Regions from separate parts of the Sporosarcina sp. Y1004 genome, predicted to be linked through region 1. Evidence: riboswitches for the same ligand, from Rfam matches in the RefSeq annotation. Region 1 holds a riboswitch; each other region holds the start of a gene.
What was found. A riboswitch is a leader RNA that binds a small molecule or an ion and turns the genes downstream of it on or off. The one in region 1 is predicted to bind preQ1.
Positions count from the first base shown of each region.

Region 2: another riboswitch for preQ1. It lies ahead of queC (7-cyano-7-deazaguanine synthase QueC); the one in region 1 lies ahead of AC25Y6_RS08085 (QueT transporter family protein).
Region 3: another riboswitch for preQ1. It lies ahead of queF (preQ(1) synthase); the one in region 1 lies ahead of AC25Y6_RS08085 (QueT transporter family protein).

Region 1 covers NZ_JBYHFQ010000008.1:96,161-106,264, forward strand. Annotated here, with positions in the region: gene AC25Y6_RS08065 (O-acetylhomoserine aminocarboxypropyltransferase/cysteine synthase family protein) at 1-1,139, shown strand, start outside; gene AC25Y6_RS08070 (homoserine dehydrogenase) at 1,253-2,239, shown strand; gene AC25Y6_RS08075 (BCCT family transporter) at 2,278-3,771, opposite strand; gene AC25Y6_RS08080 (excisionase family DNA-binding protein) at 3,959-4,189, opposite strand; gene AC25Y6_RS08085 (QueT transporter family protein) at 4,244-4,726, opposite strand; PreQ1 riboswitch class I at 4,734-4,778, opposite strand; gene AC25Y6_RS08090 (DMT family transporter) at 4,893-5,780, shown strand; gene AC25Y6_RS08095 (response regulator transcription factor) at 6,688-7,377, shown strand; gene AC25Y6_RS08100 (hypothetical protein) at 7,355-7,531, shown strand; gene AC25Y6_RS08105 (sensor histidine kinase) at 7,534-9,729, shown strand; gene AC25Y6_RS08110 (CPBP family intramembrane glutamic endopeptidase) at 9,883-10,104, opposite strand, start outside.
Region 2 covers NZ_JBYHFQ010000004.1:149,780-159,883, reverse strand. Annotated here, with positions in the region: gene AC25Y6_RS04755 (squalene/phytoene synthase family protein) at 1-657, shown strand, start outside; gene AC25Y6_RS04750 (DUF378 domain-containing protein) at 780-1,148, opposite strand; PreQ1 riboswitch class I at 1,562-1,606, shown strand; gene queC (7-cyano-7-deazaguanine synthase QueC) at 1,614-2,279, shown strand; gene queD (6-carboxytetrahydropterin synthase QueD) at 2,276-2,701, shown strand; gene queE (7-carboxy-7-deazaguanine synthase QueE) at 2,698-3,405, shown strand; gene AC25Y6_RS04730 (DUF2157 domain-containing protein) at 3,788-4,864, shown strand; gene AC25Y6_RS04725 (GDYXXLXY domain-containing protein) at 4,861-5,412, shown strand; gene AC25Y6_RS04720 (glycerate kinase family protein) at 5,494-6,369, opposite strand; partial or broken gene AC25Y6_RS04715 (glycerate kinase) at 6,878-7,171, opposite strand; gene AC25Y6_RS04710 (M20 metallopeptidase family protein) at 7,279-8,454, opposite strand; gene AC25Y6_RS04705 (sigma 54-interacting transcriptional regulator) at 8,712-10,104, shown strand, end outside.
Region 3 covers NZ_JBYHFQ010000016.1:73,984-84,087, reverse strand. Annotated here, with positions in the region: gene AC25Y6_RS12260 (S66 family peptidase) at 1-647, shown strand, start outside; gene AC25Y6_RS12255 (hypothetical protein) at 727-849, shown strand; gene AC25Y6_RS12250 (hemerythrin domain-containing protein) at 870-1,142, shown strand; gene recQ (DNA helicase RecQ) at 1,247-3,016, shown strand; gene queF (preQ(1) synthase) at 3,207-3,704, opposite strand; PreQ1 riboswitch class I at 3,790-3,833, opposite strand; gene AC25Y6_RS12235 (MFS transporter) at 3,869-5,026, opposite strand; gene AC25Y6_RS12230 (hypothetical protein) at 5,190-6,326, shown strand; gene AC25Y6_RS12225 (diaminopimelate dehydrogenase) at 6,316-7,296, shown strand; gene AC25Y6_RS12220 (M42 family metallopeptidase) at 7,499-8,587, shown strand; gene argF (ornithine carbamoyltransferase) at 8,735-9,691, shown strand.

The sequences.
Region 1 (10,104 bases):
CAGGCAACATCTATACGCGTATTACAAATCCAACCGTCGCTGTTTTTGAAGAACGTATAGCACTTCTTGAAGGAGGAACGGCGGCAGTTGCATTATCTTCAGGAATGGCGGCTATTGCATTTTCTATCCTAAATGTCGCAGGCGCAGGTGATGAAATTGTCGCGGCGAGCAATTTGTATGGTGGTACGTATAATTTATTTGCCAATACGCTTCCGCGTTACGGCATCAATGTAAAATTTGTCGATGTAACGGATCCTGAAAACTTCCGCGCAGCGATTACAGATAAAACAAAAGCTTTATTTGCAGAAACAATTGGTAATCCGAGTTTACATGTGCTTGATATTGAAGCGGTTGCGGACATTGCACATGAAAACGGTCTACCACTTCTAATAGACAGTACGTTTGCATCTCCATACGGTTCAAATCCAATCGAATTTGGTGCAGATGTCGTGATCCACTCTGCAACGAAATGGATTGGCGGACATGGTACAACAATCGGTGGAGTTGCTGTTGATGCGGGTACGTTTGATTGGACACAAGGACGGTTCCCAGGCTTTACTGAGCCGGATGAATCTTACCATGGCCTTCGTTATGGAATTGACACTGCAGGCGCGGCGTTTGCCACTAAGCTACGTGTTCAATTGTTACGAGACTTTGGACCTTGCTTAGATCCGGATAGTGCCTTTAACTTCTTACAAGGACTTGAAACACTGCATCTGCGTGTGACAAGACATAATGAAAATGCTATCAAAGTGGCAGAATTCTTGAAACAGCATCCATCTGTTGAATGGGTAACGTATACTGGGAACGAAGATCACCCATCATATGACCTTGCGAAAAAGTACTTGAAAAACGGCTTCGGCTCCATTATCGTTTTCGGTATCAAAGGCGGGCGTGAGGCTGGTCGAAACGTAATTGACAACGTTAAAATCTGGTCGCACGTAGCTAACGTTGGCGATGCAAAATCCTTGATCATCCATCCTGCTTCAACGACGCACCAGCAGCTTGGCCCTGAAGATTTGAAAAAATCAGGCGTTACCGAGGAACTAATTAGACTATCGGTCGGTCTTGAATCAGCAGAAGACATTATTGCAGATTTAGCGCAGGCTATTGAAGCAGCAGTCGCTGTAACAGTATAATTTTTGGAAGAAAGATGGCTATGACAATCGTCTTAGTTTGTTACGCCCTATAGCCATTTAAGAGAATCTGAAAAATGGGGACTTGTTATTAAGCAGTCCATGGAGGTGGCGAAATGCCGTCAATCAAGGTTGCTCTACTCGGCTTCGGCACTGTAGGTGAAGGGATTTACAGAATTTTGAATGAAAGAAAGAATGAGATTAAGCAACAAACAGGCTGTGAAATCGATATAGTTGCCATCCTTGTTCGCGATATAGCGAAAGTACGTCTAGCAACACCAGGGGTAAAAGTGACGGGAGACATCCAGGACATACTGATGAACCCGGACATTGATTTCATCTTTGAGGCAATTGTTGGTGAGGAACCTGCTTATACGTATCTTTCAGATGCAATCGAAAAGGGCAAAAACATTATAACGGCAAATAAGAAAATGTTCGCGACACATGGTCCGGCATTATTGAAGCATGCGGAATTCCGGGGCGTTCAGGTCGGTTATGAAGCAACTACAGCGGGTGGAGTACCAATTATCCGTACAGTGAAAAACTTGTTACCTGCAGATCGAGTACGACGAATCAGAGGGATTTTAAATGGAACCTCAAATTTCATTTTGACAAAGATGCGGGAAGAGAAAGTTCCATTTAACACTGCACTTTTTGAAGCACAAGAGCTCGGTTATGCAGAAGCAGATCCGACTGACGATGTTAGTGGTAAAGATGCTTTTCGAAAACTGATGATTTTAAGTGCACTGTCATTTGGTACCCAGCCTGATTGGCGAGACATTCCGATAGTCGGAATCGATGGAGTTAAAACTGAAGATGTTGCGGAAGCATTAAAGGGGAAACTTCGTTATCGGCATATCGCGGAGATTTCAATTGATGAAAAGGGTGTCTTGCGAGGAAGTGTGGGACCGGTACTGATTGGTCCTGACAATCCGTTATATGGAGTCGACGGTGTTGATAATGCAATTATTGTTGAAACTGATTATCTAGGGTCCCTTACTCTTGTTGGCCCGGGAGCAGGCATGTATCCGACAGCAAGCGCATTGATCGGAGACTTCTTATATATGGTTGGACAACGTGAAAAGGTTCTTATCAAAAGTTAAGAAAAAGGCGATTCCATCTCAGGAATCGCCTTTTCAACTCATTTTTTTAGCTTCATTAACTTAGCTTCTACTTTCAATGCTTTGATCAATGAGGCAACCATCAGCAACATGACGAATGAGAATGGCAACGCCGCGATGATAATGGTGTTTTGCAAGGCTGTAAGTCCGCCGACAGAAAGTAAAATGAGGGCAATTGTCGATTGGATGATCCCCCAAATGAGTTTAACCGTATTTGGGGGTGTCAACGAACCGTTTGTCGACTGCATGCCTAAAACAAAAGTTGCTGAATCTGCAGAAGTAATGAAAAAGGAAGCAATCAGTAATATGGCAAATACTGAAACGGCGATAGACAAAGGCATTGCACTAAACATTTCAAAAATGACTAGTTCCGTATCGGCTTTCGCCAAATCGAGAACGCCGCTTTTCTGGATATCGATGGCTGTTGTTCCAAACGCTGAAAACCAGAATGATCCAAGGAGCGTAGGGGCAACAAGTACACCAATCATGAATTCGCGAATGGTACGTCCTTTTGAAACGCGGGCAATAAACATACTTACAAATGGTGCCCATGAGATCCACCAAGCCCAGTAGAAAATGGTCCAGCTGTCAAGCCAACTACGATCCCCGGAGTCTAAAGGTGCTGTGCGAAAACTCATTTGAACGAGATTTGATAAATAGCCTCCAAAAGAATCAGTAAACATATTGAAAATAAGCAATGTCGGGCCCGCTATAACCACAAATCCGAGAAGTGCGAGTGCAAGTACTAAATTGGTATTCGACAAATATTTAATACCCCTGCTAAGTCCTGACCAAGCGGAACCGATGAATATGATAGTAACGACCCCGATGATGACAAATTGAGAAAAGATATTAATTTTAACGTCAAATAAGTAATGAAGGCCTGCATTAATTTGAACAGCACCGAAGCCGAGCGATGTAGCAACTCCAAAAGATGTCGCGAATACTGCGAGTACATCGACGAGAACGCCCCACGGACCAACCATTTTTTTGCCGAATATCGGCTTCAATGTTGCTGAAATTAATCCCGGTTCGCCTTTGCGGAACTGGAAGAAGGCAAGAGATAGTGCGATAACACCGTACATTGCCCACACATGGAGCCCCCAATGGAAGAAAGTCTGTCGTAGCCCTTCTTTAAAAGCTGCATCTGTATTTGGAGCTTCCGTGGCAGGATTGATTCCAAAATGTGACAATGGTTCTGCGGCACCATAAAAGACGAGTCCGATACCCATCCCTGCAGAAAAGAGCATGGCAATCCAAGTAACCGTTGAAAATTGCGGTCGATCTGCATCTTTTCCGAGACGAATCTTCCCATATGGACTTATGATGAAAAAGATACTCAGGACTACCATAAATGACATGAGCAACATGTAGTACCAACCGAATGTTGATGCAACAACATTTTTGATGTTCGTTGTTATTGCTTCAAAACTTTCAGGAGCGAATGCGCCATATCCAACGGTCAATATGATGAGACCAATTGTGATATAAAAAACGTTTGATATTTTCTTCATACTTCCCCCTCGTGTTACTGGTAATTTAGAAACAGTTTTCAACTATACTAGCAAAATGTTATGAAAGCAACTGTTCGGTTAAATAAGTATTCCCGTTTATAGTCCTTTCCATTCGTGTACACGGACGATGCGGAGTACTCTATTTAAATAAAAATAGCTGAAAATCCGTAGATTTTCAGCCGGTATTTCAATCTTCATCTTTAATGTCGCGATCGGGTGGAATGGGTTCGTTACGCCATTCGTCAATTTGGTGTTTTAATGTTTCGAGCTGTTCTAAATAAAGACCAAACTGATCTTTGTTCACTAGAAATTGTTCGCCGTCATGGACAGAACGAATCCGTCCTTCTCTTACATACTTCTGAATTTGTTCGACGGGCATGCTAAGATATTCTGCAGTTTCTTGAATGGAGATATACATCTAAGCCCTCCTTGGAAAATTCAGTTGAAGACAAAGTGGCGGGTGCTGTTTCGGTTAAATCAATTTCTTGAAGTTTAGCCGTTTATTCAAAGCCATCATAATCGGAATTCCAATTGCCATGACAACAAATTCACCGATTGCAACTGTTAACCATGTAAGTAGGAAAGGGAGCTCTAATGCTAGGTTTAACTCGAAAGCAATGATGAACATGGTAAAGGTGAAAACTAGTGTGTTGAAGACCATTCGCTTGAAAACTCCAGATATAAATTTAGCGGAAAATATCGTGATTGAAAGAGCTATAATTGATTGACTCACGCCGAAAAATAGATCATACATGCCAAGTGGAGAAAACAAGTTTGTGACGAATACTCCGAGCACAATACCAAAGAAGAACTTCTTATTAAACACTATAAGATGGTTGAACAGCTCGGAGATACGAAATTGGATTGCTGAATAAGCCAGTGGTGCTATTAATAGAGATACGGCTACATATAAAGCGGCAATGATCCCGCTTATGGCCATTGTTTTTATTTTCATTACTTATTTCCTCCTAGTTTTTTAGCGTGGGATGGTTACGAACCACGTGTGAACAATTAGTGATTATAGTACATAGTTACTAGTCGTGTCAAGTGAACTTGAAATGTTGGAACTCTCGAATTATATGGTATCTTCTATATATAAAGGGAAAAGGAGCAGTGGAATCATGTCGCAGCGAATTGCCTACACACTCGTGTTGTTAGGTGCAATACTATGGGGAACAACTGGCACTGCACAAACGTTCCTACCGCAAACCATCCATCCATTGACAGTTGGTGCATCACGGCTTGCGGTGGGTGGTTTTTCATTGCTGATTCTATTACTAATCATGCGTAAAATTGATTTCAAGAATTGGCCGTGGAAAGCTACGATTTACGCGGCTATTTCAATGGCCATTTTCCAGTATCTATTCTTTTCTTCTGTCAGATTAACCGGTGTCGCGATAGGGACGGTCGTTACCATCGGCAGTTCGCCTGTTTTTTCTGGAATCATCGAATGGTTCTTGTTAAAACGCCGTCCGACATTTATTTGGCTTACAGCTACCGCTCTTGCGATTGTGGGGTGTGCACTGCTATTTTTAAATAAAGACGGTATCGTTGTTAATCCAGTAGGTGTTTTGATGTCGCTTGGTGCAGGGCTATTGTTTGCCTTTTACGCACTTGTAAATAAAGAAGTACTTGAAAAAGTGGATGCTGTACCTGCTGTTGCAGTCATCTTTTCCATTAGTGCGTTGATGATGATGCCATTTTTGCTTTTATTCGAAACGGAAGGTCTGATTTCTGCTCGGGGAATATCTGTGGTACTGTATCTTGGAATAATTACGACAAGTGTAGCGTACATCCTGTTTTCAACCGGATTAAAAAGAATTCCATCGTCCTCTGCCGTTACCCTATCACTTGCTGAACCGCTTACTGCAGCTGTTTTGAGTGTTATTGTGGTTGGCGAGCATCTCGACGGAACGTCCTGGACGGGCATTGCTATGTTGCTAGGCGGAATCCTCGTATTGACGCTCAGTGGTAGAAAAGTGAAGAAGTCTAGCTTGTTAAATGAATAAACCCCTGTTCCCCCATCAATAGTTGGGAGAACAGGGGTTTTTCACCGATATTTATGTTGAACAAATGAATACGGTAGGCCATTGAAAAAGTCACGAAACAAGTGAATGAATTAGAAACTCTGCTAATACCGCTTGCCGCTTCGTGGTAGCTGGATAGACCTTGTAAGAAAGCGTATTTCTTTATCTATAATTGCGGAGGTGATTAATAAAAGTACCAACATTATAGTTAGATTCAGAAATCCCGCTAATACCGCTTTGCGCTTTGTGGATGCCTCCCGCGATAAGCCAGAAAGAAGACCGCTTTCAGTCTTATCGCTTCGGCTACCACGAAGTCGCGCCTTCGCTGGATGGTCTATGTAAGAAAGCGCATTTCTTTATCGGAGATTAGTGCAATCTGCAGTGTGTCTTTCTTCAATGAAATTAGTATCAAATAGTAATCACATTATAATCTCAGCATTTACATCTCAAAATCACACTTCTCTCGATTATGAACACATCAGCGCAGGCGCGGCAAAGGGGTAGCCGAAGCTCTGAGACTGGATGCGAAGCGCTAATCCAGGCTCATGGCGAGAGGCATCCCCAAAGCGCCAAGCGATCTACAAACCACACTCCAAACCGCACTCTCTCGATAATGGACACCCCAGCTTAGGCGCGGCAAAGGGGTAGCCTAAGCCCTGAGACTGGATGCGAAGCGTTAATCCAGGCTCATGGCGAGAGGCATCCCCAAAGCGCCGAGCGGTCTATAATCCACACCCCGAATCACAACTCTCTCATTAAATAGATTCAACGGGATTCTTTAATCGAACATATATAATCTGTTCTTAAGACTTTCTTCATAATTACAGTTGGTGAATGTTAAGATTTGGCGGGTACAATTGGTATCATAGAGAAAAGCGAGGTGCGGAAGATGGCGAAATTCACAGTGCTTGTAGCGGATGACGATCAGGACATCCGTAACGGGATTGAAATATATTTGAAAAATGAAGGTTATGAGGTACTGAAGGCGGCGGACGGTGTAGAGGCGCTTGAGCTACTGGAGTCGAATGATGTCCATCTTCTAATTCTCGATATAATGATGCCAAATATGGATGGTATTACAGCGACGTTCAAAATTCGGGAAGCGCGCAATATCCCGATTATCATGCTGAGTGCGAAGGTGGAAGACTCCGATAAAATTCATGGACTATCCGTTGGTGCAGATGATTATGTGACGAAACCGTTCCATCCAATGGAGTTGATGGCTCGTGTGAAGTCACAATTGCGTCGCTATATCCAATTTGGGACGTACGATGGCCAGAAAAAAGTAGAAATCGACGGGCTAGTTCTGGATGAAGAAGCAAAGGAAATCACTATTGACGGTGGCGTGGTAAAACTGACACCAATTGAATACAAAATTACAGAGTTGCTGATGAAGAATGCGGGGCGTGTATTTTCAATCAACGAAATCTACGAACGCGTTTGGAATGAAGCAGCGTACAATGCTGAAAATATCGTTGCGGTACATATACGTAAAATACGCGAAAAAATCGAAGCAGATCCGAAAAATCCGAGATATGTAAAGGTGGTGTGGGGCATTGGTTACAAAATCGAAAAATGACTGGGCTGTAGTTTGGTCAATCATCGCGATTGTCATTGCCGCTTTGAGTATCGGTTACTGTTTCTCCCACATCATTGACCTGGTCGGAAATGGAATGGAACGTTCCAGTAGGGCGATTGCTTACTTCACCCGGATAGTGAAAGGAAATGTGTGAATATGAAAAATAAACGAATGCCTCTTATTGTCTGGTCGATTCTTATCGCCTTGTTTTTAACTGCGCTTGTCTCTTTTATAAATACGGGTCCAAAGTTTATCGGGAATAGCTTTGTTGATACAGAGGATTTTAAATCTGAAATGGAGTATTTTTACGATAAAATTAGTACAACCGTTTTGAATCCGATTGATGTGGAAAAGGAGAAAAAACAAATCAAAGTATCACAGGAGGAAATCGACGAACATCGTGAGCGTTACGGCACATTGGCTGAACAAATTTCCAATATTACAGCCCAATATCAAGACCGAATTGAAGAAGCGAAAGCGGCTGGCAATGAAGTGTTAAAAACAGAACTGATTAAAGAGCAAGAAGTGAAAATAGATGATATTCGAAAAAACTTCCAAGATGATAAACATGTAGAGGCAAAAGTCCGTGAAGAAAAAGGAGAAGCGCTTGAACAATATGTAAGTGAAAGATTCAATGGTGTGGACGATTATAACTTCCGGTGGGTTGCCTATGAGTTGAAAGATGTGGAAACGGGTGAAACGTTTGCGTCCGGTGATGTCAAAGCGCCCGCCGCCTACAAGAGAATGTACAATTCCAAGGAAGGGTACTTCAAGGCTAAGTCACTTCGAATAAAAAATGCTGATTTATACCAGTACACAGGAAACCATACTGGGGAATACATCGACAGTAACCGCTCAATAATCGGAAACCCAGATCGGACTTTCGAGGGTATTGTCGTCATTTCAAAAGGGATATCACAGGAAGGGTCTCATGGTCAACTTGCAGCCTGGTTTAACAAATCAAAATATATTGCCTATAGCACTTGGATTGTCGGGCTAATTGCATTAATCCTTCTGTTGACAAAGTTTCGTTTCAATAAGAACTGGGTGAAGGATAGAAGAGGGGCGGACTGGTATAGTCGTTTAAAAATCGATGTAAAAGGAGCTCTGCTGGTTACAACATTGCTGATGCTCTATATTAATTTATTGTTTGTTGCAGACTATGCTTATTTTTATAGCCTCGAAAATTTGGTTATATATGTAATTTCTTTTGTATTCCTTACACTCCTCGTATTTCTAACAGTGTTACAGCTGGTTAATTTCATGGAGCGAATAAAAGATGAAGTGGTGTTGAAACAAGAAATTAAGGATAGTTATAGTATGAGATTTATACTTGCATGGCAAGGGATGTTTTTGAATCGTTCAATTGGTGTTCAATCGTTCCTTCTATTAATTGGCTTTTTCCTAGCGGGCATCGGGTTTGCCGTCGTTCTCATGCAACCCATATTAATTATGATTTACATTCCACTTGTATTGTTTGCTGGGCTGCCATTCCTCTATATTTTCGTGAGAAGAACGGCGTATTTGAATCGTATTATTGTGGCTACTGAAGCGATGGCGAATGGACGTCTTCATGAGGAAATTAAAATCGAAGGAAAATCACCGCTTGCAGACCATGCGCGGAATCTCAATAACCTACGCGAAGGTGTCCGCAGTTCCATGACCGAACAAGCGAAGAGTGAACGCCTAAAAACGGAACTTATTACGAACGTTAGTCATGATCTTAGGACACCATTAACGTCCATTATTACGTACACGGATCTATTGAAAAAGGCAGATATCACAGCTGAAGATAGAGCAAAATATATAGATATCTTAGATAGGAAATCACAGCGTTTAAAGACATTGATTGAGGATTTGTTTGAAGTTTCGAAAATGGCAAGCGGTAACTTGGAGCTTCACAAACAACGCGTCGATTTGACACAATTGCTTCAACAAGCACTTGCAGAACACGAAGAAGAAATTTCGAAATCGGGCCTTGATTTTAGGGTGAACTTACCAGAGTCTACGCTTGTTGCCTATGTCGACGGGAAAAGATGGTGGCGCGTACTGGATAATTTGATTGTCAACGCCATTAAATACACATTGCCGGGTACCCGTGTCTATATTACACTTCGAAAAGTGGGAGATAACGCGGAATTCGTCGTGAAAAATGTGACGAAGTATGAGCTTGGTGAAAACACCGACGAATTGTTTGAACGATTCAAAAGGGCTGATGCATCACGCCAAACGGACGGTTCTGGACTTGGTCTTGCGATAGCACAATCCATCGTCGATTTGCATAATGGGAATATGAAAATTGAAGTAGATGGAGATTTATTCAAAGTAACGGTCGTCGTGGCAGCGGTTTAATAAATGGACAATGATGTGAGTTGTACTCAATGCCTTTACTCAAGGGTATTGCGTACGGCTTCTTTCTATTTGCGGATTCGTTACGATTGAAATGGGTTTAAGGCTTTCCTTTGGCGGGAATGATTAGGTAAAGTACGCAAATTGATCATTCTTTCAATAGAAGTAAATAATATACACTCCAACAAGTAAAACACCGATATCTGCAAACATATGAACTGTCCAAGAGGGCAAAATGGTTCCGCTTTTTTCATTGGCCAACTGAAAGATCACTCCTCCCAACCAGAGTCCTGCAACGGCAACTACGAGAAGTGCTGGACTGAACCAAGGTAGAAAAATTGCGATATGGTAAATTGCGAACAGGAAGGATGGAACAAG
Region 2 (10,104 bases), on a different contig from region 1:
TTACAATCGGAGACGAAGCAATATCTTTTGCGCTCAACAAGCGAACTTTTAAAAGCAGACTTTGATGGTGCAGCCTATCAACAACTATTAAAGCCTTATGAGGACCTTTTACCTGAAGTAACATTAAGGCTGGCTGATTGGCTATCTTTTTGTCCGGAAAATATTATGGACAAGGTAAAAGAGTCAACAAGTATTATGGCAGACGGAATGGCGAAATGGGTCGAGAAGGATTGGTTAGTTAAAACCAAAGAAGATTTAGATGAATATACATACTATGTAGCAGGATTAGTAGGTGTTATGCTTTCGGACATATGGGAGATGTATGATGGCACTAAAACAGATCGTGAATTAGCTATAGGATACGGACGTGGTTTGCAGGCAGTCAATATGCTTCGCAATCAAGAGGAAGATGCTGATCGCGGCGTTCATTTTATTCCCGATGGTTGGGACCGTAACGACATGTTTTCCTATGCAACAAAGAACTTGGATAAAGCGGATGCCTATGTAGAGTCATTAGACACTAAAAACATTCTTTTATTCTGTAAAATCCCACTTGCCTTGGCAAAAACAACATTAAAAACGCTTAAGAGTGGTAAAGAAAAAATGTCACGAGCTGAAGTTGAATCTACAGTAGATGAAATTATTAATGAAAATTGACACCAATTTATATTAATACCTTCGAAAAAGTATTGGTAATGCATTAAAAAACATCCCAGCCCTTGTCAATATGACATAGGCTGGGATGTTTTTTCAAATGCCACAACTTTGCTCAGCTTCCTTTATTTTTTATTGTCTGTTGAATCCTTCTTTCTTGTGTCAGCTGAATTCTTTTCATCAATGGGTTTCTTAGAAGACTCACGCAACTTCGCAATATCTGTTTCCTCACCAAACTCAGTATCGTAACTGAGATTATTAACGCCTCGACGATTGATTTCTTTATCTGCGACTGTTTCTTCGATTGGATTAAATAAGATACCCAAGCAAGCCAATCCACTTAACCCAACCAGACCGTAAACCACCCGTGATAAAAACGCCTCTTGTCCACCAAATAGTGATGCTACCAAATCAAACTTAAAGAATCCAATTAAGCCCCAGTTGATTGCTCCAATTATTACCAAAGCCAAGGCAATTCGTTGTATCGTTCTCATGATTTTAACACCTCCCTTATTTAATTAGCAGTTTCGAACAATTATTGAATCCGCAATACCGTTTCGAGTTTTTAAAGGGATTACATCATTACGAATGGGCACCATAAAAACACTCTTCCCGGTAATTGTTAAGATTCGTTATTATCTTCTGCTAAAAAAGCGTTTTAATACATAAATCATAAAAATTTGTGGAGTTAATCGGCACTAATCCTATATATTTTATGCTTCCCGTTTTTGATCCTTGGTGATGTCAATTCCCTTTATACAAATGAATGTACCAACAAATCACATTTTATATATTAAAATTGATTAGGATTAAATCGGTATATAAATACTGAATAAATATATCATTTTATTTAAAGTGGAAACTACTACTAGTAGCTTCTACTCCTATGCTATTATTAACATTGTTCGAAAAAGAGGTTCGAAAACTCCCTCTCAAAAAAAACTAAGGAGATGTTTACTATGAAAAATGAAAAAGCAGTCGTTGTATTCAGTGGCGGCCAAGACAGTACAACATGTCTAATTTGGGCATTGAAAAATTTCGCTGAAGTTGCGACGGTCACGTTTGATTATGGTCAGCGCCATTCAGCGGAAATTGAATGTGCAAGAAAAATTGCGGATGAGCTCGGTGTGTCGTTTAAACTGCTCGATATGAGCCTTATTAATCAACTATCTGCTAATGCTTTGACACGTGATGAAATCGAAGTAAAAGAAGTAGATGGTGAATTACCTTCTACCTTTGTTCCAGGAAGGAATCACCTATTTCTGTCGTTTGCGGCTGTCTATGCGGATGCGATTGGAGCCCGGCACTTAATAACGGGTGTGAGTGAAACTGATTTTAGCGGATATCCAGATTGCCGTGACAATTTTATTAAGTCATTGAATGTCACGTTGAATTTAGCAATGGATGGGCGCTTTGTTATCCATACGCCTTTAATGTGGCTGGATAAGGCCGAGGTCTGGGCAATGGCTGATGAATTAGGTGCACTTGATTTTGTACAGCACAAAACACTTACATGCTACAACGGAATTCCAAGTTCAGGCTGCGGGGAATGTCCAGCTTGTGTGTTACGAAATGATGGACTAATTGCTTACATTACTAAAAAGTCTGAAGGTGTTTCCGAATGATGCAGCAATTTTACCCACAAGTTCAGCACTCGTTTCGTTTTGAACTTAACAAAGACATGCATTTTTCTGCGGCGCATTACATTCCGAGTGAAAATGCTGGAAAGTGCCAAGTGATGCATGGGCATACGTACTATTTGAACATAACAATCGGAGGAAATGAATTGGATTCAATTGGTTTTCTGATTGATTTCAAGGAACTCAAAACCCTTATTCATGATAAATATGATCATTCCGTATTGAATGATCATCCTGAATTTAAGGCTAACTTCCCTACAACTGAGAAATTAGCCGAACAGATTTATAATTCAATTCAGGAAGTTCTACAGACGAGGAGCAATAAAGCAGTCTGTCTTCAGGTCATTGTCCGTGAAACGCCAACAAGCTACGTCATCTACCGGCCTAAACTGGAGGAGAACGTATGAAGATTCCTGTGATGGAGGTGTTCGGACCAACTATTCAAGGTGAAGGAATGGTAATGGGATTGAAAACGATGTTCGTTCGGACATCAGGGTGTGATTATTCATGCTCGTGGTGTGATTCCAGTTTCACGTGGGATGGTTCAGGAAAGAGCGTTTCGAAACAACCAATTGAAATTATAGATGAACTTAAAGCTATTGGAGGGCAGTCATTTTCACATGTAACAATATCAGGTGGGAATCCTGCGCTTCATAAAGGTATCGGGGAACTTGTTGATTTATGCCATGAACAAGGCTGGAAAGTTGCGGTTGAAACGCAGGCTTCTTTTTGGCAGGATTGGTTGTTGGAAATCGATGATATTACCCTTTCTCCAAAACCACCTAGTTCTGGAATGGCAACAGATTTCAGCAAACTGGATACATTTATGGAGAAACTGCTTAATACGACGGCTAGTTTGAAAATCGTCATTTTTGATGAAGTGGATTTCAAATTTGCCGAAGCCGTCCACCAACGTTACCCGGCTTTTCCTTTCTTTTTACAGACAGGAAACGACGATACGACGACGACTGAAAATGAACTGCTAGTGTCTACTCTACTGAATCGGTATGAATGGTTGGTTGATTTGACCGTCAATTCATCTATCATGAATGACGTTAGGGTGTTACCTCAGCTCCATACCCTTATATGGGGGAATAAACGTGGGGTTTAGATATGTACTAATAAAATTACGCATGGTAATTGTCCAGAATCGCCAGCGAATAATTTAATCCACACAATGAGCAATACGGATACAGTTGTATTACTATATTGAACGACTTCAATACATTATCGAAATTTCTTAATACGTAGGGATGCGATTTCGTCGCATCCCTACTTTCATTTTAAGGAAGAACACTTCTTATAGCACACAGCAAAGAATACAATGTGCTAAGTACTAGAGTGCCCAAAAACTATTCATTCGTCTATCTACCACTTGTCTCTTATACAGTTTAAACTGTTCTAGAAAATAGCCTTAACTTCCAGTGTTGTTAATGAATAAAAACGGGTATAATTAAGCATACGAGAAACTATGGAATAGGGGGCTCGATTAGATGAAGAGAAAAGTCAGTAATTCTGAATACCGTGTTCTTGAAAAGGAGTTTCGCTATTTGGAACAAGCAGGAAAGCTTGGGACGGATCAAAGAAGCGCACTTCTATCGGAATACGAGCCTACTGAACGAGTGGGTTTTGTGCGGGTCTTGCTGGTCTTTGGAGCCATTTTAATAGGTGTCGGTATTTTAAGTTTCATCGCTGGAAATTGGCAGGAAATACCGAAACTTGCAAAGTTTATTCTATTATTCTTTGCGACAGCTGGCTTTTATATTGGCGGCTATAAAATGGAAGAACGTTATCCAAAAACATCGCGTAGCCTTTATTATATCGGTGTGGCTGTGTACGGTGCTGGTATCTTCTTGATTGGCCAAATGTTTAACCTAAGCGCAGGCGTCTATGCAGATTTCTTCATGTGGGGACTCGGGATTTTACCGCTCGCATATTACTTGAAAGATAAATTTATAGCTGCAGTAGCAACAGGATTTTTCATTATCTATGGATTCAATGTATGGGGTGGAATCAGTGGTGTACCTTACTTCCTTCTACTTGTCATTCCATTTCTTTTTTGGATGAATGAAAAAAGGTTCGATCATTCTAGAGGTTTGTTCATCGCTAATACGGTTTTAGCAATGACGTTTATTTTCAATTTATTCATCTATTTTGATGTGCATGGGCTTCTTATTGCAAGTACTTTCTTCATCATTGGGTTATTTCTCGCCTTTTACCCGTTTGGCAGGTACCAATTATCGTCTGAATGGCTTGGTTCAGTTGTCTATGGAATAGCGGGTCTATTTCTAACATTTCCAACTACTTGGATAGATGTTGTTTCTGGAGATACTGCCGAAATCATGGCGATTATTTTCACAATTGTTTTCGCGATAAAACTACTGTTCTTCTTGAAAATCGGTAGTTTACCCGCTGTTCTCATTGTTTGTGCACTGATTTTCCGCTTTTACGCAGATTTGTCATATGACTTCATGCCAAAATCACTATTCTTTGTCATTGGTGGTTTGATCCTAATTGGCTTTGGTTTCTGGTTTGAAAAGACACGTCAGAGGAAAGGTGATAGCCAATGAACAGGATGAAAAATAAGCGTTTTGGTTTCATCGTTGCATTAGCCATCCCTCTTATATTGTTAATTAGCTTGACTTTTAAACCGCTATGGGCGCTAACGTACGGTGAAGATATCAGCTTGTTAACTGTGCCTGTGGATCCGAGAGATTTATTGTATGGAGATTATGTAACGCTCCGCTATGAAATTGAGGAAGTTGCAAAAAGCGAAATTCCCACAAGTATTTTGAAAAAAATTGAAAAACACACGAATTCCAATCAGTTAACTGTTTATGGAAAGCTAGTTAAACAGGGAGACATTTATGTACTTGATAGCTTAACTGATAAAAAACCAAAAGGCAGTATTTACTTAACTGGAAAACTGAATGGCTATGACTATCAAAATACGACAGGTATAAACGTTCATTCCATTAACTTTGGTTTAGATAGATTCTATGTACCAGAAAACACTGGAAAAGAGCTTGAGGATTTATCTGCTAAAGGGCAATTGGTTGCTCACTTAAAGGTGAAAAACGGTTATGCAATTTTGAAGGATATTCAAGCAATTCAATAACATGAAAAAGCCCAAAACAAGTTCAGGTGAACTGTTTAGGGCTTTTTTGTTTAGCTTTTCAATCGTTTTTTGATTTCCATATCATTCAACCACTTTTCTAGTTGAAAAATAGGTACGACAAACTTGTTCCGCGACTTTTTCTAATAGCTCACTTGCGTTTTCCATGGCCTCATTTAAACTCATCGGTTTATTCATGATGCTGTATGCTCCAATTACGCCGTACTGATAAAGTGAATCGATATCCCCCATTAGCGACCCAGCCAGAATTATAGTAGATACATTGCGTTTATTTGCCATTTGGGTAACTCCCATGGGTGTTTTTCCAAAAGCCGTTTGAAAATCCAGTTGTCCTTCGCCCGTAATGACAAGGTCTGCATTTAATAGATGTTCGTCAAGCCTTGTATACTCGAGTACGACATCTACACCCCGCTTTATTGTTGAAGGAAAAAACGCAAGAACTGCGCCTCCGAAACCACCTGCCGCACCTGCTCCCTGAAGTTCATGGAGTCTAATGCCTATATCCCTTTCAATCAAATTAGCAAAATGTAAAAGGTTGTTGTCTAAGAGTTCAGCTATTTCTTTAGTCGCGCCCTTTTGCGGACCAAACACGTGTGAAGCCCCATTAGGTCCAACAAAGGGATTCTCAACATCAGACGCAATCAAAAATCGACTTTCACTAATGCAGGGATCAATGTTTCCCGTAGAAATAGTGTCCAGTTTATTTAATGATCCCCCGCCAAAATCAATCTCCGCACCTGTATTATCCCTCAGTTCTAGACCTAGTGCTTGAAGCATTCCAGCGCCCCCATCGTTTGTTGCTGAACCACCAAGCGCCAATATGAAACTTCTAAATCCTTCATCGAGTGCATGTCTAATCAATTGACCTGTTCCATAAGTAGTTGCGTTAAGTGGATCTAATTCAGTACTGCTCAATGAACCTCCCACGACTGAAGTCACGGGTTTCAGGGTTGGTGCTATCGCACATTGACCACTTGAGGCTGGGAACACACAGCCGCTATACCGTTAGCGAATGCTTTCGGCACTACTTTTCTTAGGATGTTTACTGCACCATTAACATCTGTATTTATTAAAAAATTATTTTTAGTACGGTAAATACCGCGTTTTAATCTTTTCCACTGAAAATGTGATTTGTATTATTCCCCGATTTGTAGGTCGGAATAATGTCTTCATCTACAAAACTTGCCTGATAAAGAAGTTTGTCGTGTTATATAGGTTATTACTATTTAGACAAAGTTCATCGATATAAGTATACATTTTATGGCCATTTTTAATGTTGAATTGAAAAGTTCGATATTCTTTATTCGTCTCCATAGTTTGTCACCTGCCTCCATTAAGAATATTATACCAAATGGAACATGCGTTTGCATAGTGATGTCACTTTAGAACAAAAAAAGAAAGCCAATTCATCCCACGATTGAAGTCACGGGTGTTCTTGGCTTAATCATAAATTCAAACCTGATGCAGTCGCCATCTCGATTATACAAGTTTTAGTATCTCCAAGCACACCGTATTTAGCTTCAATCGGACTTCTAAGTGGTCCTATAACTAGAACTGTCTTCGTATATCCTTTGGTAACAGCGACTAAGTTTTCCATTGTTCCCTCGCCCCCATCTGCTACAGGGACAAGAACCGTTTCTGCATTTGGAAACGCTTGGAAAACACCTTTTTCAATCGATCGTGCAGCTTCCATCGCTGTGACACTGCCTTTAAATGAATCTGGAGCGATAACTATTTTAATCTTTAACTCCCCCTTTATTCAACCGTTTACAACAACTAGCATTCATTTATTATAAAATTATAGTCCTGCCTTTAATATTGTACGGGCTATTGCGCTCCGAGCATTGGTTATGTTTGATATGCAAGTACAATTCCCGCGAATGTTTTCGCGATCATTTCCATTGCAGGTTCGTGAAAGTCAAAACGTTCATGATGATGTGGAAAGACATTATCTGTGTCATCCATTTTTGCTCCAACGAAGAAAAATGCGCCTGGAATTCTTTGCAGAAAATAAGAAAAGTCTTCAACCGGCATAATTGGTTGAGTTTCCACCAAAACGTCCTTACCAAATGCATCCGTTACCACTTGGCGGACAATATTCACTTGCGTTGGATGATTCCAAAGTGCGTCATAGCCTTTTTCTATTTGGACTTCAACTTCACAACCGAGTCCACGACCGACAAATTGTGCGAGTTCAATTAGACGTTTGCCGGCAAGCATTCGTAAGTCCTCATCAAAGACTCGAATTGTCCCTTCCATAACTGCTTTCTCTGGAATGACGTTATCCGCATCCCCTGCATGAAACTTCCCTATCGAAATGACAAGTTCTTTCAATGGGTCTGCATTGCGGCTTACAATCGACTGTAGGGCAACCATAATATGACTGGCTGCCAGAATCGGGTCTGCCCCATTTTGCGGTTCCGCCCCATGTGCTCCAGAACCATTTACAGTGATTTTTATCGTATCTTCTCCAGCCTGTAAATAACCATCACGCACATAGACATAACCCGCTTCCATATTTGACTGTAGATGGGCACCGTAAATCGCATCGACGTTTTCAAGGCAACCATCTTCAATCATTGCCCTTGACCCACCAGGTGGCAGTTCTTCCCCGAACTGATGAATGAGCACAATAGTCCCCTGAAGTTGGTCCTTTACTGAATTCAAAGATTTCGCAAACCCTAGTAATGCTGCAGTATGACCGTCATGCCCACAAGCATGCATGACTCCGGGAACAGTTGATTGATAAGGGACATTTTTAGCATCTTGAATTGGCAACGCATCAAAATCCGCTCTAAATGCAATTGTTTTCCCAGACCTCCCACCACGAATTATCCCCGTGACTCCTCTTCCACCAACCCCACGTCTAACTTCAATTCCCAAGTCTTCCAAGTAGTTCGCGATGAAATTAGGCGTTTCAATCTCCTGATGTGATAGCTCAGGATGCATATGTAAATGACGACGAATCTTTATCATTTCTATCCTGGCATTCGATATATTCTTGAATATCATTTCTTTTAGCATTCATAATTCTCCTTCCATTTAATGAATTTAAATTGTAGCCCTTCTAGTCAGTTAATCATAAAGCAATAGAGAAAGGAAATCCTAATTTCCCTTTATTCATTTTTGCATAATTATACTTGTGCAAGAATGAACATACATGTTATACTTTTCAACGTTATCAACTATTTACATAAAAAATCTTCCCTATTTTTAAATATCTATTGCCGCTATTCTGAAAAAGCAGTACAATTTATTTACTTCTAAATAATAATTCAAAATTGAATAATGTCATTCTGAGGAAAGGTGGTCGTATGTTAGGATTTTTCTTACATCCAAATTCAAGGGAAGAAATTATCGATTCATATGACGAAGACATCATCGTAACCAATCACGCAGGTATCATAGTAAAAGCTTCGCAAATTAGTGGAAGAAATTATGGTATACAAGCTGAAGAGTTACTCGGAAAGTCCGTTTATGCGCTGGAGAAAATGGGGATATTCTCGCCTGCCATAACACCTTTAGTTCTTCAACAGAAAAAGAAAGTAGTCATTATACAATCGACTCCAGGTGGACAGAAAGTACTTATTACTGGTATGCCTTTTTTTAATGAATCGGGTGAAGTTGAATTTGTAATGAGCTATTCATATGAAGTAGCAGAACTTCTGGTTATTCAGGAATACATGAAAGATCTTGAACTTGAAATGTCTTTGGCAAAACAAGAACTATCTCACTTACGTAAAGAAAATCTTACAATTGATGGGCTGACGATTGAAAGCAGATCAACTCGAATCGCCTATGAAACTGCACGTAATGCAGCCGCACTAGACGTCTCCATTTTCCTTTATGGAGAAGCAGGAACCGGGAAAACGACAATGGCAAAGGTCATTCACAATGAAAGCACTCGTAAAGATGGGCCATTCATTGAAATCGACTGCGAAACAATACCTGAAGCGATGTTTGAACGAGAATTATTCGGTGGTGAGTTTGAAAACACAGAAACCGGATTGTTGACGTTATCTCATGGAGGTACACTCTATTTAAAAGGGATTAATAAGTTGTCTGTTCATTTACAAGGGAAACTGATGAGTGTTTTAAAAGCACGTGAATACACACCTATCCATTCAACGATAGCCATTCCACTTAATGTGAGACTCATCAGCTCTTCCGAAAGTGTTCTTACAGATGCATTACTTGGAAAAGAATTTCACCGAGACTTATATTATTTACTTCATATTGTGCCTATTTATTTAAAACCATTACATGAGAGAAAAGAAGATTTGAGTGCTTTAATTACATTTTATTTGCATCACTTTGCCAGTTATCACCATACCGAGAAGAGAATTGCAGATGATTTGTTTAACCATCTACTTCGACTTGAATGGACGGGTAATCACAGCGAGCTGAAGAATGTAATGGAACGACTTGTTGTTCAAAGTACTTCTTCTATTATCACGTCGATAGACTTACCACCAGAATACCGCAAGGAAACCACAAATGATTTGTCTATTATTCATCTTGAAGGTCGTACGCTCCCAAGCATTTTAGAAGACGTAGAAATGAAAGTCTTAAGAGACGCACAAGAGCGCTATCGAACAACAACTGAAATTGCGAAATTCTTAGGAATAAGTCAACCTTCCGTCGTACGCAAACTAAAAAAATACAATGAATTTC
Region 3 (10,104 bases), on a different contig from region 1:
GCATCGCTACAGTTCATGGAACAAATTTTGTTGATTTAAGGAGTGATGAATGGGACCCAGTTACTTCGAAATTCCTGGAAGTGCTTAAGGCATCCGCTGGGGATACAATTATTCAGCATTCATCTGAAAAGTTCCAATCAGAATGGCAGCATTTTGCAACACCAGATCCTTATGTCTTTAAATTGGATATGGAGACAGCATGGGAAACGATAGGAGATCATCCTGTTCGGTTTGAAGGACGGCTATTAGCTGGCTGTATTGACACAATCCGTCATCTTATTGGAACGCCATTTGGGGACGTAAAAACATTCCGGGAAAAATATGTTGCGAATGATCAAATTGTATGGGCGCTTGAGAATTGTGAATTGGATGCTTCCGATTTCTATAGATCTATTCTTCAAATGCATAATGCAGGCTGGTTGGATAATACTGCAGGCATCCTATTCGGCAGGACAGCGGCAGGAATCGCCCAAGGTGGGTTTAGTGATGTAGATGCAATGGAAAGACTGTCCAAGCTGACAGGTATTCCAATCGTTTACAATGCAGATATCGGACATGTGCCTCCTCAAATGACATTTGTCAACGGCGCATACGCAGAAATCGAAGTGGCAGAAGGCAAAGCTGTGTTGAAAACGAAACTGATCTAATGATAACCCGGCAATCATTCCATTATGCCTTCAAATCTGGTATTCTTAAAGAAATGCTCGAGATGAAAGGATGATTGAAATGGCTGGACCTGCACTCAAACACCTTCACTCTCACCGCGCGATACATGAAGGTGGACTTTCAGGAGCAATGGGTAAAACAGAGGGTATGATGGATTTCTTAAAACAGGGAGATCTGAATTAGCGAATCAAGCGGCAGATGACTTGATTGAATATTGGAAGACACGTGTTATTAGTCATGCGGATGCGGAAGAACAAGGATTTTACGGAGAAGTTGCTGAACGCAACCCGGACTTAAAGGACGCAGTTATTCAATTGACACGGGATCATGATTTACTGCGAATTATTGTGAAAGACATTGAGCAATTGCGCGAAGAAGAAAATTTAAGCCCTGCTGCACTACACAAATTTCACGCTTTGATTGTCGTCAATGAAATACATAGCCGCGACGAGGAACGTATGCTTTTTGAAAACTAAACCTACAAAAAGCACCATTACCCGGTGCTTTTTTCTTCGTCTAGTCCCCAGTTTCTGACTAAGGCTATTTTAATATCGACATATATTGGAAGGAGACGGTAAAAATCGAAAAAGCATTAAAGATATTAACAACGTATTTCGGATACCCTTCTTTCAGGATAGGACAAGAGCAAGTAATCCGTGGTGTTATGGATTATCAAGATATGCTTTGTGTTATGCCGACTGGCGGCGGTAAGTCTGTTTGTTATCAGGTTCCCGCACTTGTGATGGATGGTACAGTCCTCGTTATTTCACCACTAATCTCATTGATGAAAGACCAGGTTGACGCGCTCCATCAAGTTGGGATTCCGGCAGCATACATCAACAGTTCGATGTCATCGGAGGAATACTTTGATACGATGGAAAGAGCTGTGCAGGGTGAATATCAGCTTCTTTATGTGGCACCAGAACGTCTTGACTCTCCCTCTTTTAAAAATCAGTTGCGTTTGATGAAAATTCCGATGGTTGCCATCGACGAAGCGCATTGTATTTCACAATGGGGTCACGATTTCCGACCTAGTTATCGAAATATTAGTAGCATCGTTTCTTTGTTTGATAAAAAACCGGTTCTACTTGCTTTAACAGCTACTGCTACGCCGGCAGTTCGGGAAGATATTTGCAAGCAGCTCGGAATTAGTGAAAATAATACAGTAATGACTGGTTTTGAACGAGCAAATCTAACTTTTTCCGTTGTTAAAGGGCAAGACCGTGAGAAATTCGTAAAAGAATATGTTCGGAAAAATGAAGGGGAAGCGGGTATCATCTATGCCGCGACTCGTAAAGCCGTCGATTCAGTGCATGACTTTCTACAAAGAAGTGGAGTGAAAGTCGCAAAATACCATGCTGGACTTGGGGATATTGAACGCCAATCCGGCCAAGACCGCTTTTTAAATGACGAAGCCGCTGTTATGGTAGCGACGAATGCATTTGGAATGGGAATTGACAAGTCCAATATTCGTTACGTTATTCATTACCAAATGCCGAAAAACATGGAGAGTTATTATCAGGAGGCAGGCCGTGCAGGCCGTGATGGGCTCGATAGTGCATGTACGGTGCTCTTTTCATCGCAGGATGTGCAAACACAACGTTTCTTAATTGACCAATCGCAAGACCAAAGTAGAATTCCCGCTGAGCTGGAGAAATTACAGTCCATGATTGATTATTGCCATACGGAAACTTGTCTACAAAAGTTCATTATCTTGTATTTCGGAGAGACGGATGTAGTGGATTGTGGAAGATGTGCCAATTGCACTGACACTCGTGAAAGTACAGACGTCACGGAAGATGTTCAAAAAGTATTGTCATGCGTCATTCGAATGGGCCAACGATTTGGTAAGTCTATGATTGCGCAAGTATTAACCGGATCACGGAACAAGAAAGTGATTGAATTCGGTTTCGATAAATTAACGACATATGGTTTGATGAAAGGACGCAGCGCTAAAGACATTTCTGATTTTATTGAGTTTATAATTTCGGAAAGTTATCTTGGCGTGGAAAATGGGCAATTTCCGACCATTTATGTTAGTGAAGCAGGAAAAGATGTACTGACAGGCAAGGTGACAGTACATCGCAAAGTTTCTGTTGTTACTATGCAAGTCGCAAATGATGATCCGTTATTCGATCAGCTCCGTGCACTTCGTATGAAACTGGCTCAAGAAGCCGGTGTACCACCGTTCGTTGTCTTTTCCGATAAAACATTACGGGACATGGCAGCAAGAATGCCAATCACGAATGATGCGTTCCTAGAAGTAAACGGTGTAGGACTTGCGAAATTGGAACGATACGGTGATCCGTTCATGGAAGAAATCAAGAATTATCAAATGCAAAATGCTTGATGAACTTTGAAAAAAAGAGGCAGGTACTATTCCAAAATGGGATAGTACCTGCCTCTTTATTCTTCTGAATAGACAACTGATTTATCTTCAATGATGTTAAGTATAGTCCAACCGCTCATCAATAACGGGTGACAACAATTTAAATCCACATAGCAATTGGGGTAGCGTTTACTACCTTAAGCTTAATTTTTTAACGGTTATCTACTTTTTCCGGATACATATCATGATTCATCATCCGGTGTTCTGCCATTTTTTCGTATTTCGTGCCGGGTTTACCATAGTTACAATAAGGGTCTATTGATAATCCGCCGCGTGGTGTGAACTTACCCCATACTTCGATGTAACGTGGTTCAATCAGTTTAATTAAATCATTCATAATGATATTGACACAGTCTTCATGGAAATCGCCATGATTGCGGAAACTGAAGAGATATAATTTAAGTGCTTTACTCTCTACTAGCTTTTTGTCTGGAATGAAACTGATATACATCGTTGCAAAATCGGGTTGCCCGGTCATTGGGCAAAGTGAAGTGAATTCAGGACAATTAAATTTCACGAAATAATCACGATTGATATGCATGTTGTCGACTGACTCTAAAACGTCAGGGTTGTATTCATACACGTATTTTGTGTTTTGATTACCGAGTAAAGTTAAGTCGGTCAGTGTTGCCTCATCTCTTCCAGCCAATTAAAAAACCTCCCATAAATTTGTCAGGGAGGTCCATAGGCGCCGGAAAAAAGAGCCATATCGAATGCACATGACTTAAATTCCGTAATCCATAGTTTTTTTAAGAGGGTCGCTATGAACCTCTCCCGAACAGGGTATTCATTTCGTATCTGACATTAAACGACCTACTCTGATTTGTCAATAGCTTCTCTTTTTGTTAAGCCAATTAACGCATACAGAGCAACTGCCAGCAGGAGGAAACCAGTCAGCATGAATGCTCCTCGATATTCTAGGTCGAGGAAGCCGATAAGTCCCGAACCAGCAACAACGCCTATTGAGAAGAATGCATAGAAATAACCATAAGCTTTTCCACGGAATTCAGCAGACGAAGAATCGATTAGCAGTGAGTTGATCGATGGGAATAGGAAAGCAAATCCCGCTCCGTAAATACCCATTGCGACATACAAGTAATTCAATTCTTCAATTTGGCTTAGGAACAACATACTCAATCCCATGAGTGCAATTCCGAATGCTAGCGTCACAACCGGTCGTACGCGGTCAAAAATTCGATTAATGGGTAATAAAAAGATTAGAATTGCAACCACGCCGAATGTACTTAATAATAACCCCGTCGTTTTCGTATCGAATCCGAGCGAAGCTACTTTTAACGGTAAAACAAGAGCTAGTACACCTTGTGAAAACATTAAAAAGAATGCCCCAGCAAAAGCTCTGACCATTCCGGGATGCTGGAACAGATTAATAACCTGGAATTCACCAGCACCTTGTGAAGGTTGTTTTCGTACATATGTATAAGAACGAAGAACAAAGAATGCTAGTATTGCTAACAACAGCATAATCCCGCCGTTGACCGCCATAATGTATGAGGTGCTTGTTTTCGCAGCAACAATACCGCCGTATGCAGGTCCTAAAATTGCGGCCATTCCAACGAATGCACCCGAAATTGCAACACTTTTACCACGTTTTGAACCTTCTGCACGATTTGCTAGGAAAGTGAAGGCTGCGGGAACAATTAGTCCTTCCATAAAACCATGAACGAATCGCACCCCGAGCAGTGACATCGGCCCAGAAACAAACGCGTAGAGGAAGAGAGAAATCGCTGTCGCAAAAAGTCCGAGTACTAGTATGAGGAATGGACCTCGTTTGTCGGTCATGAAACCTGAAATGACATTCCCGATTGTGTTAGAAAATGAATAGATACCTACCGCAAGTCCTACGAGGAATGGCGTAGCACCAAGTGATAATGCAAATGGACTCATAACGGGAAGTTGTGAAAATAAGTCGAAAAACGAGAAAAATACAATGAGGTAAACAAACCCACGCATAATGTAGCCTCTTTTCAATTATATAGATACCGTTCTATATTTTAGCATTAGTTTGAGCTAAGGGGAAAAGGATAGATTGTGAACAATCCATTTGGTTTGCCATAATACGAACTGTAGCGATAAGATTACGATTAGATCTGATAGAAAAAGAGGTGAGAAATGAATGAGTTTCCTTAAAAAACTTTTCAGTAAACAAGATAATACAAAGAATGAAGCGCAAATTGAAAAACAGTATATTTTTGTTGAACTGGAATTGGAGGATTACTACGAGCCTTTTTACGCTAGGGATTTGTCAGAACGCCAAGTTGCCGATTTGAATAAACCTGAATATATGAATGTTCACCAATCATTCAATTTAGGATCACCAGTAATTGCACATATCGCATCTGATACTTCAATTGAAATATTTATTCAAACAAATCACTTTGAGGCGAATTCTGTCGTTAAAGCGGGAATTGTAGTGAAGCATGCGTATTCATCCATCGAAGCGATTTTTATGGAAGCAGTTATTTGGACTAGCGTTGGTCATGTGGTGACGATTCCATTTAAACTAAATATTCGTGCAGACGATGAAAAGTCTAGATTGGCTTCAGCTTTGATAAGCATACAGAAAGAAATTCCGTTTTATTTTGGAAGAGTAGTAAATGATTTAGTGACGATAGACAAGCAAATGCTTATGACTATTCCGGAGTCCGTGCAGAATGATATGCAAATCACTCTTGCAGAACTGTACCATGACGAGTCACGAAATCCGGGTCCGTATATTGAAATTGAAACAGTTTTGGATCGTGAAATGACGACTGCAGGATGGGTCATGCACTTTGATAATGAAAAGTTGATAGAAGAAGAACCAGACTTGTCTTTTATGATAAATGAAATTTTAAGTACGGTTTTTGATAAAATCATTCAATTGGCCGACAATGGCCGTTTTACAGGATGGGTTGCAGAACATGCAGCGAATTCAGAAGGAAGCAGTCCATATGGCGAAACAACGACATTCGTCTTTACATCATCAGAACCGATGCATAGAAATGAAAAACTTCATAGTGCCATTATGAAATATATGAAATCATTAAAAGGGTTCTTAAGAGAAGATGGCGGATATCCATTAAAGTATGAAGCACTTCCTTTGATTAGACAAAGCGGCACTGGATATGGATTTGTCTTGATTGATGAATGTTTTTTAGCAAAAGCAGATGAGTTATATAGAAAGATGACGAATAAAGAGATAAACTTATATAGTAAATTGCTGAAATTGAAAGCATTAGATCGAAAGGGGAATAAAAACGATGACAATTAGAGTCGGAATTGCAGGTTATGGAAATTTAGGCCGCGGTGTTGAATACGCGATTGCTCAAAACAACGATATGGAACTGGTAAGCGTATTTACAAGGAGGAAGCCAGAGGACGTTAAACTGCTGAATGGCAATATACCTGTTCATATGATGTCTGACATCCAAAATTATACAGAAGATATTGATGTCCTAATTCTTTGCGGTGGATCAAAAAATGATTTACCGGAACAAGGACCAGCTCTTTCTGCTCTCTTCAATACTGTCGATAGTTTTGATACGCATGCAAAAATTCCAGGATACTTTGAATCGGTTGATGCAACGGCTAAACCGAATGGTAAGACTGCGATCATTTCCGTCGGATGGGATCCGGGTCTATTTTCCATCAATCGTTTGTTCGGTGAAACAGTATTATCAGAAGGAGCAACGTATACATTTTGGGGCAAAGGGTTAAGCCAAGGACATTCCGACGCACTCAGAAGAATTGATGGTGTAAAAGGTGCTGTTCAATATACGATTCCTGATTCAGATGCAGTCGATCGCGTGCGGGATGGTTCGTTACCAGAATTGTCGACGCGTGAGAAACATACGCGTGAATGCTATGTGGTCTTGGAACAAGGCGTTGACGCTGAAGAAGTGCGAAACACGATTGTAACAATGCCAGACTACTTCTCTGACTACGATACGACTGTTACCTTTATCACTGAAGAAGAATTGAAGCAGGACCACTCGGCAATGCCACACGGCGGTTTTGTAATTCGTAGCGGTAAGACAGGTGTTGGCAATACACAAGTAATGGAGTATTCACTAAAACTGGGTAGCAATCCCGAATTTACTTCAAGTGTACTCGTTGCATACGCACGCGCAGCTTACAGGTTGAATGAGAAAGGTGAAACAGGCGCAAAAACAGTATTTGATATTGCACCTGGTTTACTATCACCAAAAAGCGCTGCCGATTTGCGTAAAGAGTTATTATAACAGCACTAGAGCCACCTAGGAAATTCACTATATACACGTCCAAAAAATTATCTTTTGATAGTTGATGTAAACTAAAATTCCTCAATCTAACTTTTGGTTGGGGGGTATTTTTGTTTAAGGATATATTAAAACCTAGTTTTTTGATAACACTTCACTTTTCGCATATACTACTCATAGGGACATATTTAGGAGGGCGAAGTAATTGACAAAATTAGACGATACATTAGCGATGCTAAAAGAGTTAACGGATGCTAAAGGGATTCCAGGAAATGAACGTGAACCCCGTGAAGTGATGAAAAAGTACATAACGCCATTTGCGGATGAAATCGAACAGGATGGACTCGGATCTTTGATTGCGAAGAAAACGGGCGAAGAAAATGGACCTAAAATCATGCTTGCTGGTCACCTTGATGAAGTCGGATTCATGATATCTAAAATAGATGATAGAGGCTTCCTGTCGTTTCAAACCGTTGGAGGCTGGTGGTCACAAGTGATGCTTGCGCAGCGCGTGACAATCGTTACACGCAAAGGCGATACAATTACAGGTGTTATAGGATCAAAACCTCCGCATATATTATCACCGGAAGCACGTAAAAAACCTGTCGATATTAAAGATATGTTCATTGACGTCGGAGCAACTTCAAAGGAAGAAGCAATGGAATGGGGTATTCTGCCCGGAGATATGGTAGTGCCTTATTTTGAATTCACAGTGATGAAAAATGACAAATACCTCCTTGCAAAAGCATGGGATAACCGTATCGGCTGCGCAATCGCTATCGATGTTATGAAAGCGCTTAAAGGCGAAAAACACCCGAATATCGTTTTCGGCGTCGGGGCTGCACAAGAAGAAATTGGACTGCGGGGTGCACGAACGACGGCAACGAAAATTCAACCGGATATCGGTTTTGCAGTTGATGTAGGGATTGCAGGTGATACGCCAGGTGTCACTTCAAAAGAAGCGACGGGCAAAATGGGCGATGGTCCACAAATTTTATTATTCGATGCTTCAATGGTTTCACATAAAGGATTGCGTGAGCTAGTAGTCGATACCGCTGAAGAAAATGGTATTCCATATCAGTTCGAAACAATTCCAGGTGGTGGGACGGACGCGGGTTCAATCCATCTTTCTGGAAAGGGTGTACCATCACTTGCGATTTGTATACCAACAAGATATATTCATTCCCATGCAGGAATTTTACACCGTGAAGATTTTGAAAATACGGTAAAACTGATTGTCGCAGTTATTAAAAAATTAGACCGGGATACTGTAAATAAAATCACTTTCGAATAAGATTTAAAAGGTGTGCTTAGGCCAGTAAAATGGCTTAAGCCTTTTTTATTTATGAATATCTATAAAAATACACTTGACTTTATATTTATGCATACATATAATCAGAGATACCAATTGAAATAAACGATAGGGGATGAAGAAGTGGTGATGATTGACTTGGACGAAACTAAAATATTAGCAGGATTAAAAGGGAAAGATCTATTGACACTACTGGACTATACGCGTGATGAGGTAGCGTATCTATTATATAAAGCGGATACTATGAAAAAAGAGATGGCAGCTGGCAAGATGCCAAATTTATTGGCGGGAAAAACACTCGGTATGATTTTTGAGAAGCATTCAACGCGCACACGTATTTCATTCGAAGTGGGAATGATCCAGCTAGGTGGGCATGCGATATTCATGAATGCACGCGACTTGCAAATTGGGCGTGGGGAATCGGTTTATGATACTGGTCATGTACTGTCTGAGTATTTAGATGGCGTCATGATTCGTGCGAACTCACATGAAATGGTGAAAGAATTGGCACAACATACTTCGGTTCCAGTTATCAATGGCTTGACGGATATTTTTCATCCATGTCAGGCATTAGCAGATTTACTGACGGTTTTGGAAGTGAAAGGGTCATTAGAGGGAATGAAGTTAGCATACATTGGGGATGGAAATAATGTAGCACATTCCCTGGTCATTGCCGCAGCACATATGGGTATGCATGTAGCTGTCGCAACACCAAAAGGATTTGAATACAATCCGAATCTTTTAGTGAAAGCACAAGCTATTGCTGTAAAAAATGGTGGAAGTGTTTTTGAAACGACGAATCCTGTTGAGGCTGTTACAGATGCAGATGTTGTTTATACTGATGTCTGGACGAGTATGGGGCAAGAAGAAGAAGCGGCCGCACGTCTCGAAGCATTCAAAGAGTTTCAAATTAACGACAGTTTGGTGGCTCATGCGAAAAAGGATTACATGTTCTTGCATTGTTTACCTGCTCACCGTGAAGAAGAAGTAGCGACTTCTGTTATCGATGGTCCAAATTCTTATGTTTTCCAACAAGCAGGGAACCGATTGCATGCACAAAAAGCTGTACTTGCATCTTTGTTATAATTAAATCAATTTCATAAAGAGGATTTTGTACTAAGATTCGAACAAGGTTGATTTACACTCCAGGCGGAAGCTTTCCGCGGGCACGGCTTCAATCTCCTCGTCACTGCGTTCCTGCGGGGCTTTCAGCTATGGAAGAGTGAACTTCTTTCTCTTCCTAGCTGTTCCCGCTGGAGTCGCCGCCTTCCGTTGCAATCAACGGAACTCATATATGCAAACGAATAATCTATTAAGAAATTTCGTTAATATTAGGGTTTTTAATTAAAATAAGCAATTATGAAATTGATTCAATTAAATTAAATACTTTAAAAGCCCAGGTTTGCCACCTAGGCTTTTTTGCTGATTCATTCAAAGTTAATGGTAAACTGAAAATATGTTTGATCAATAAATGAAATTATTTCGTGAAGGATTTGGTG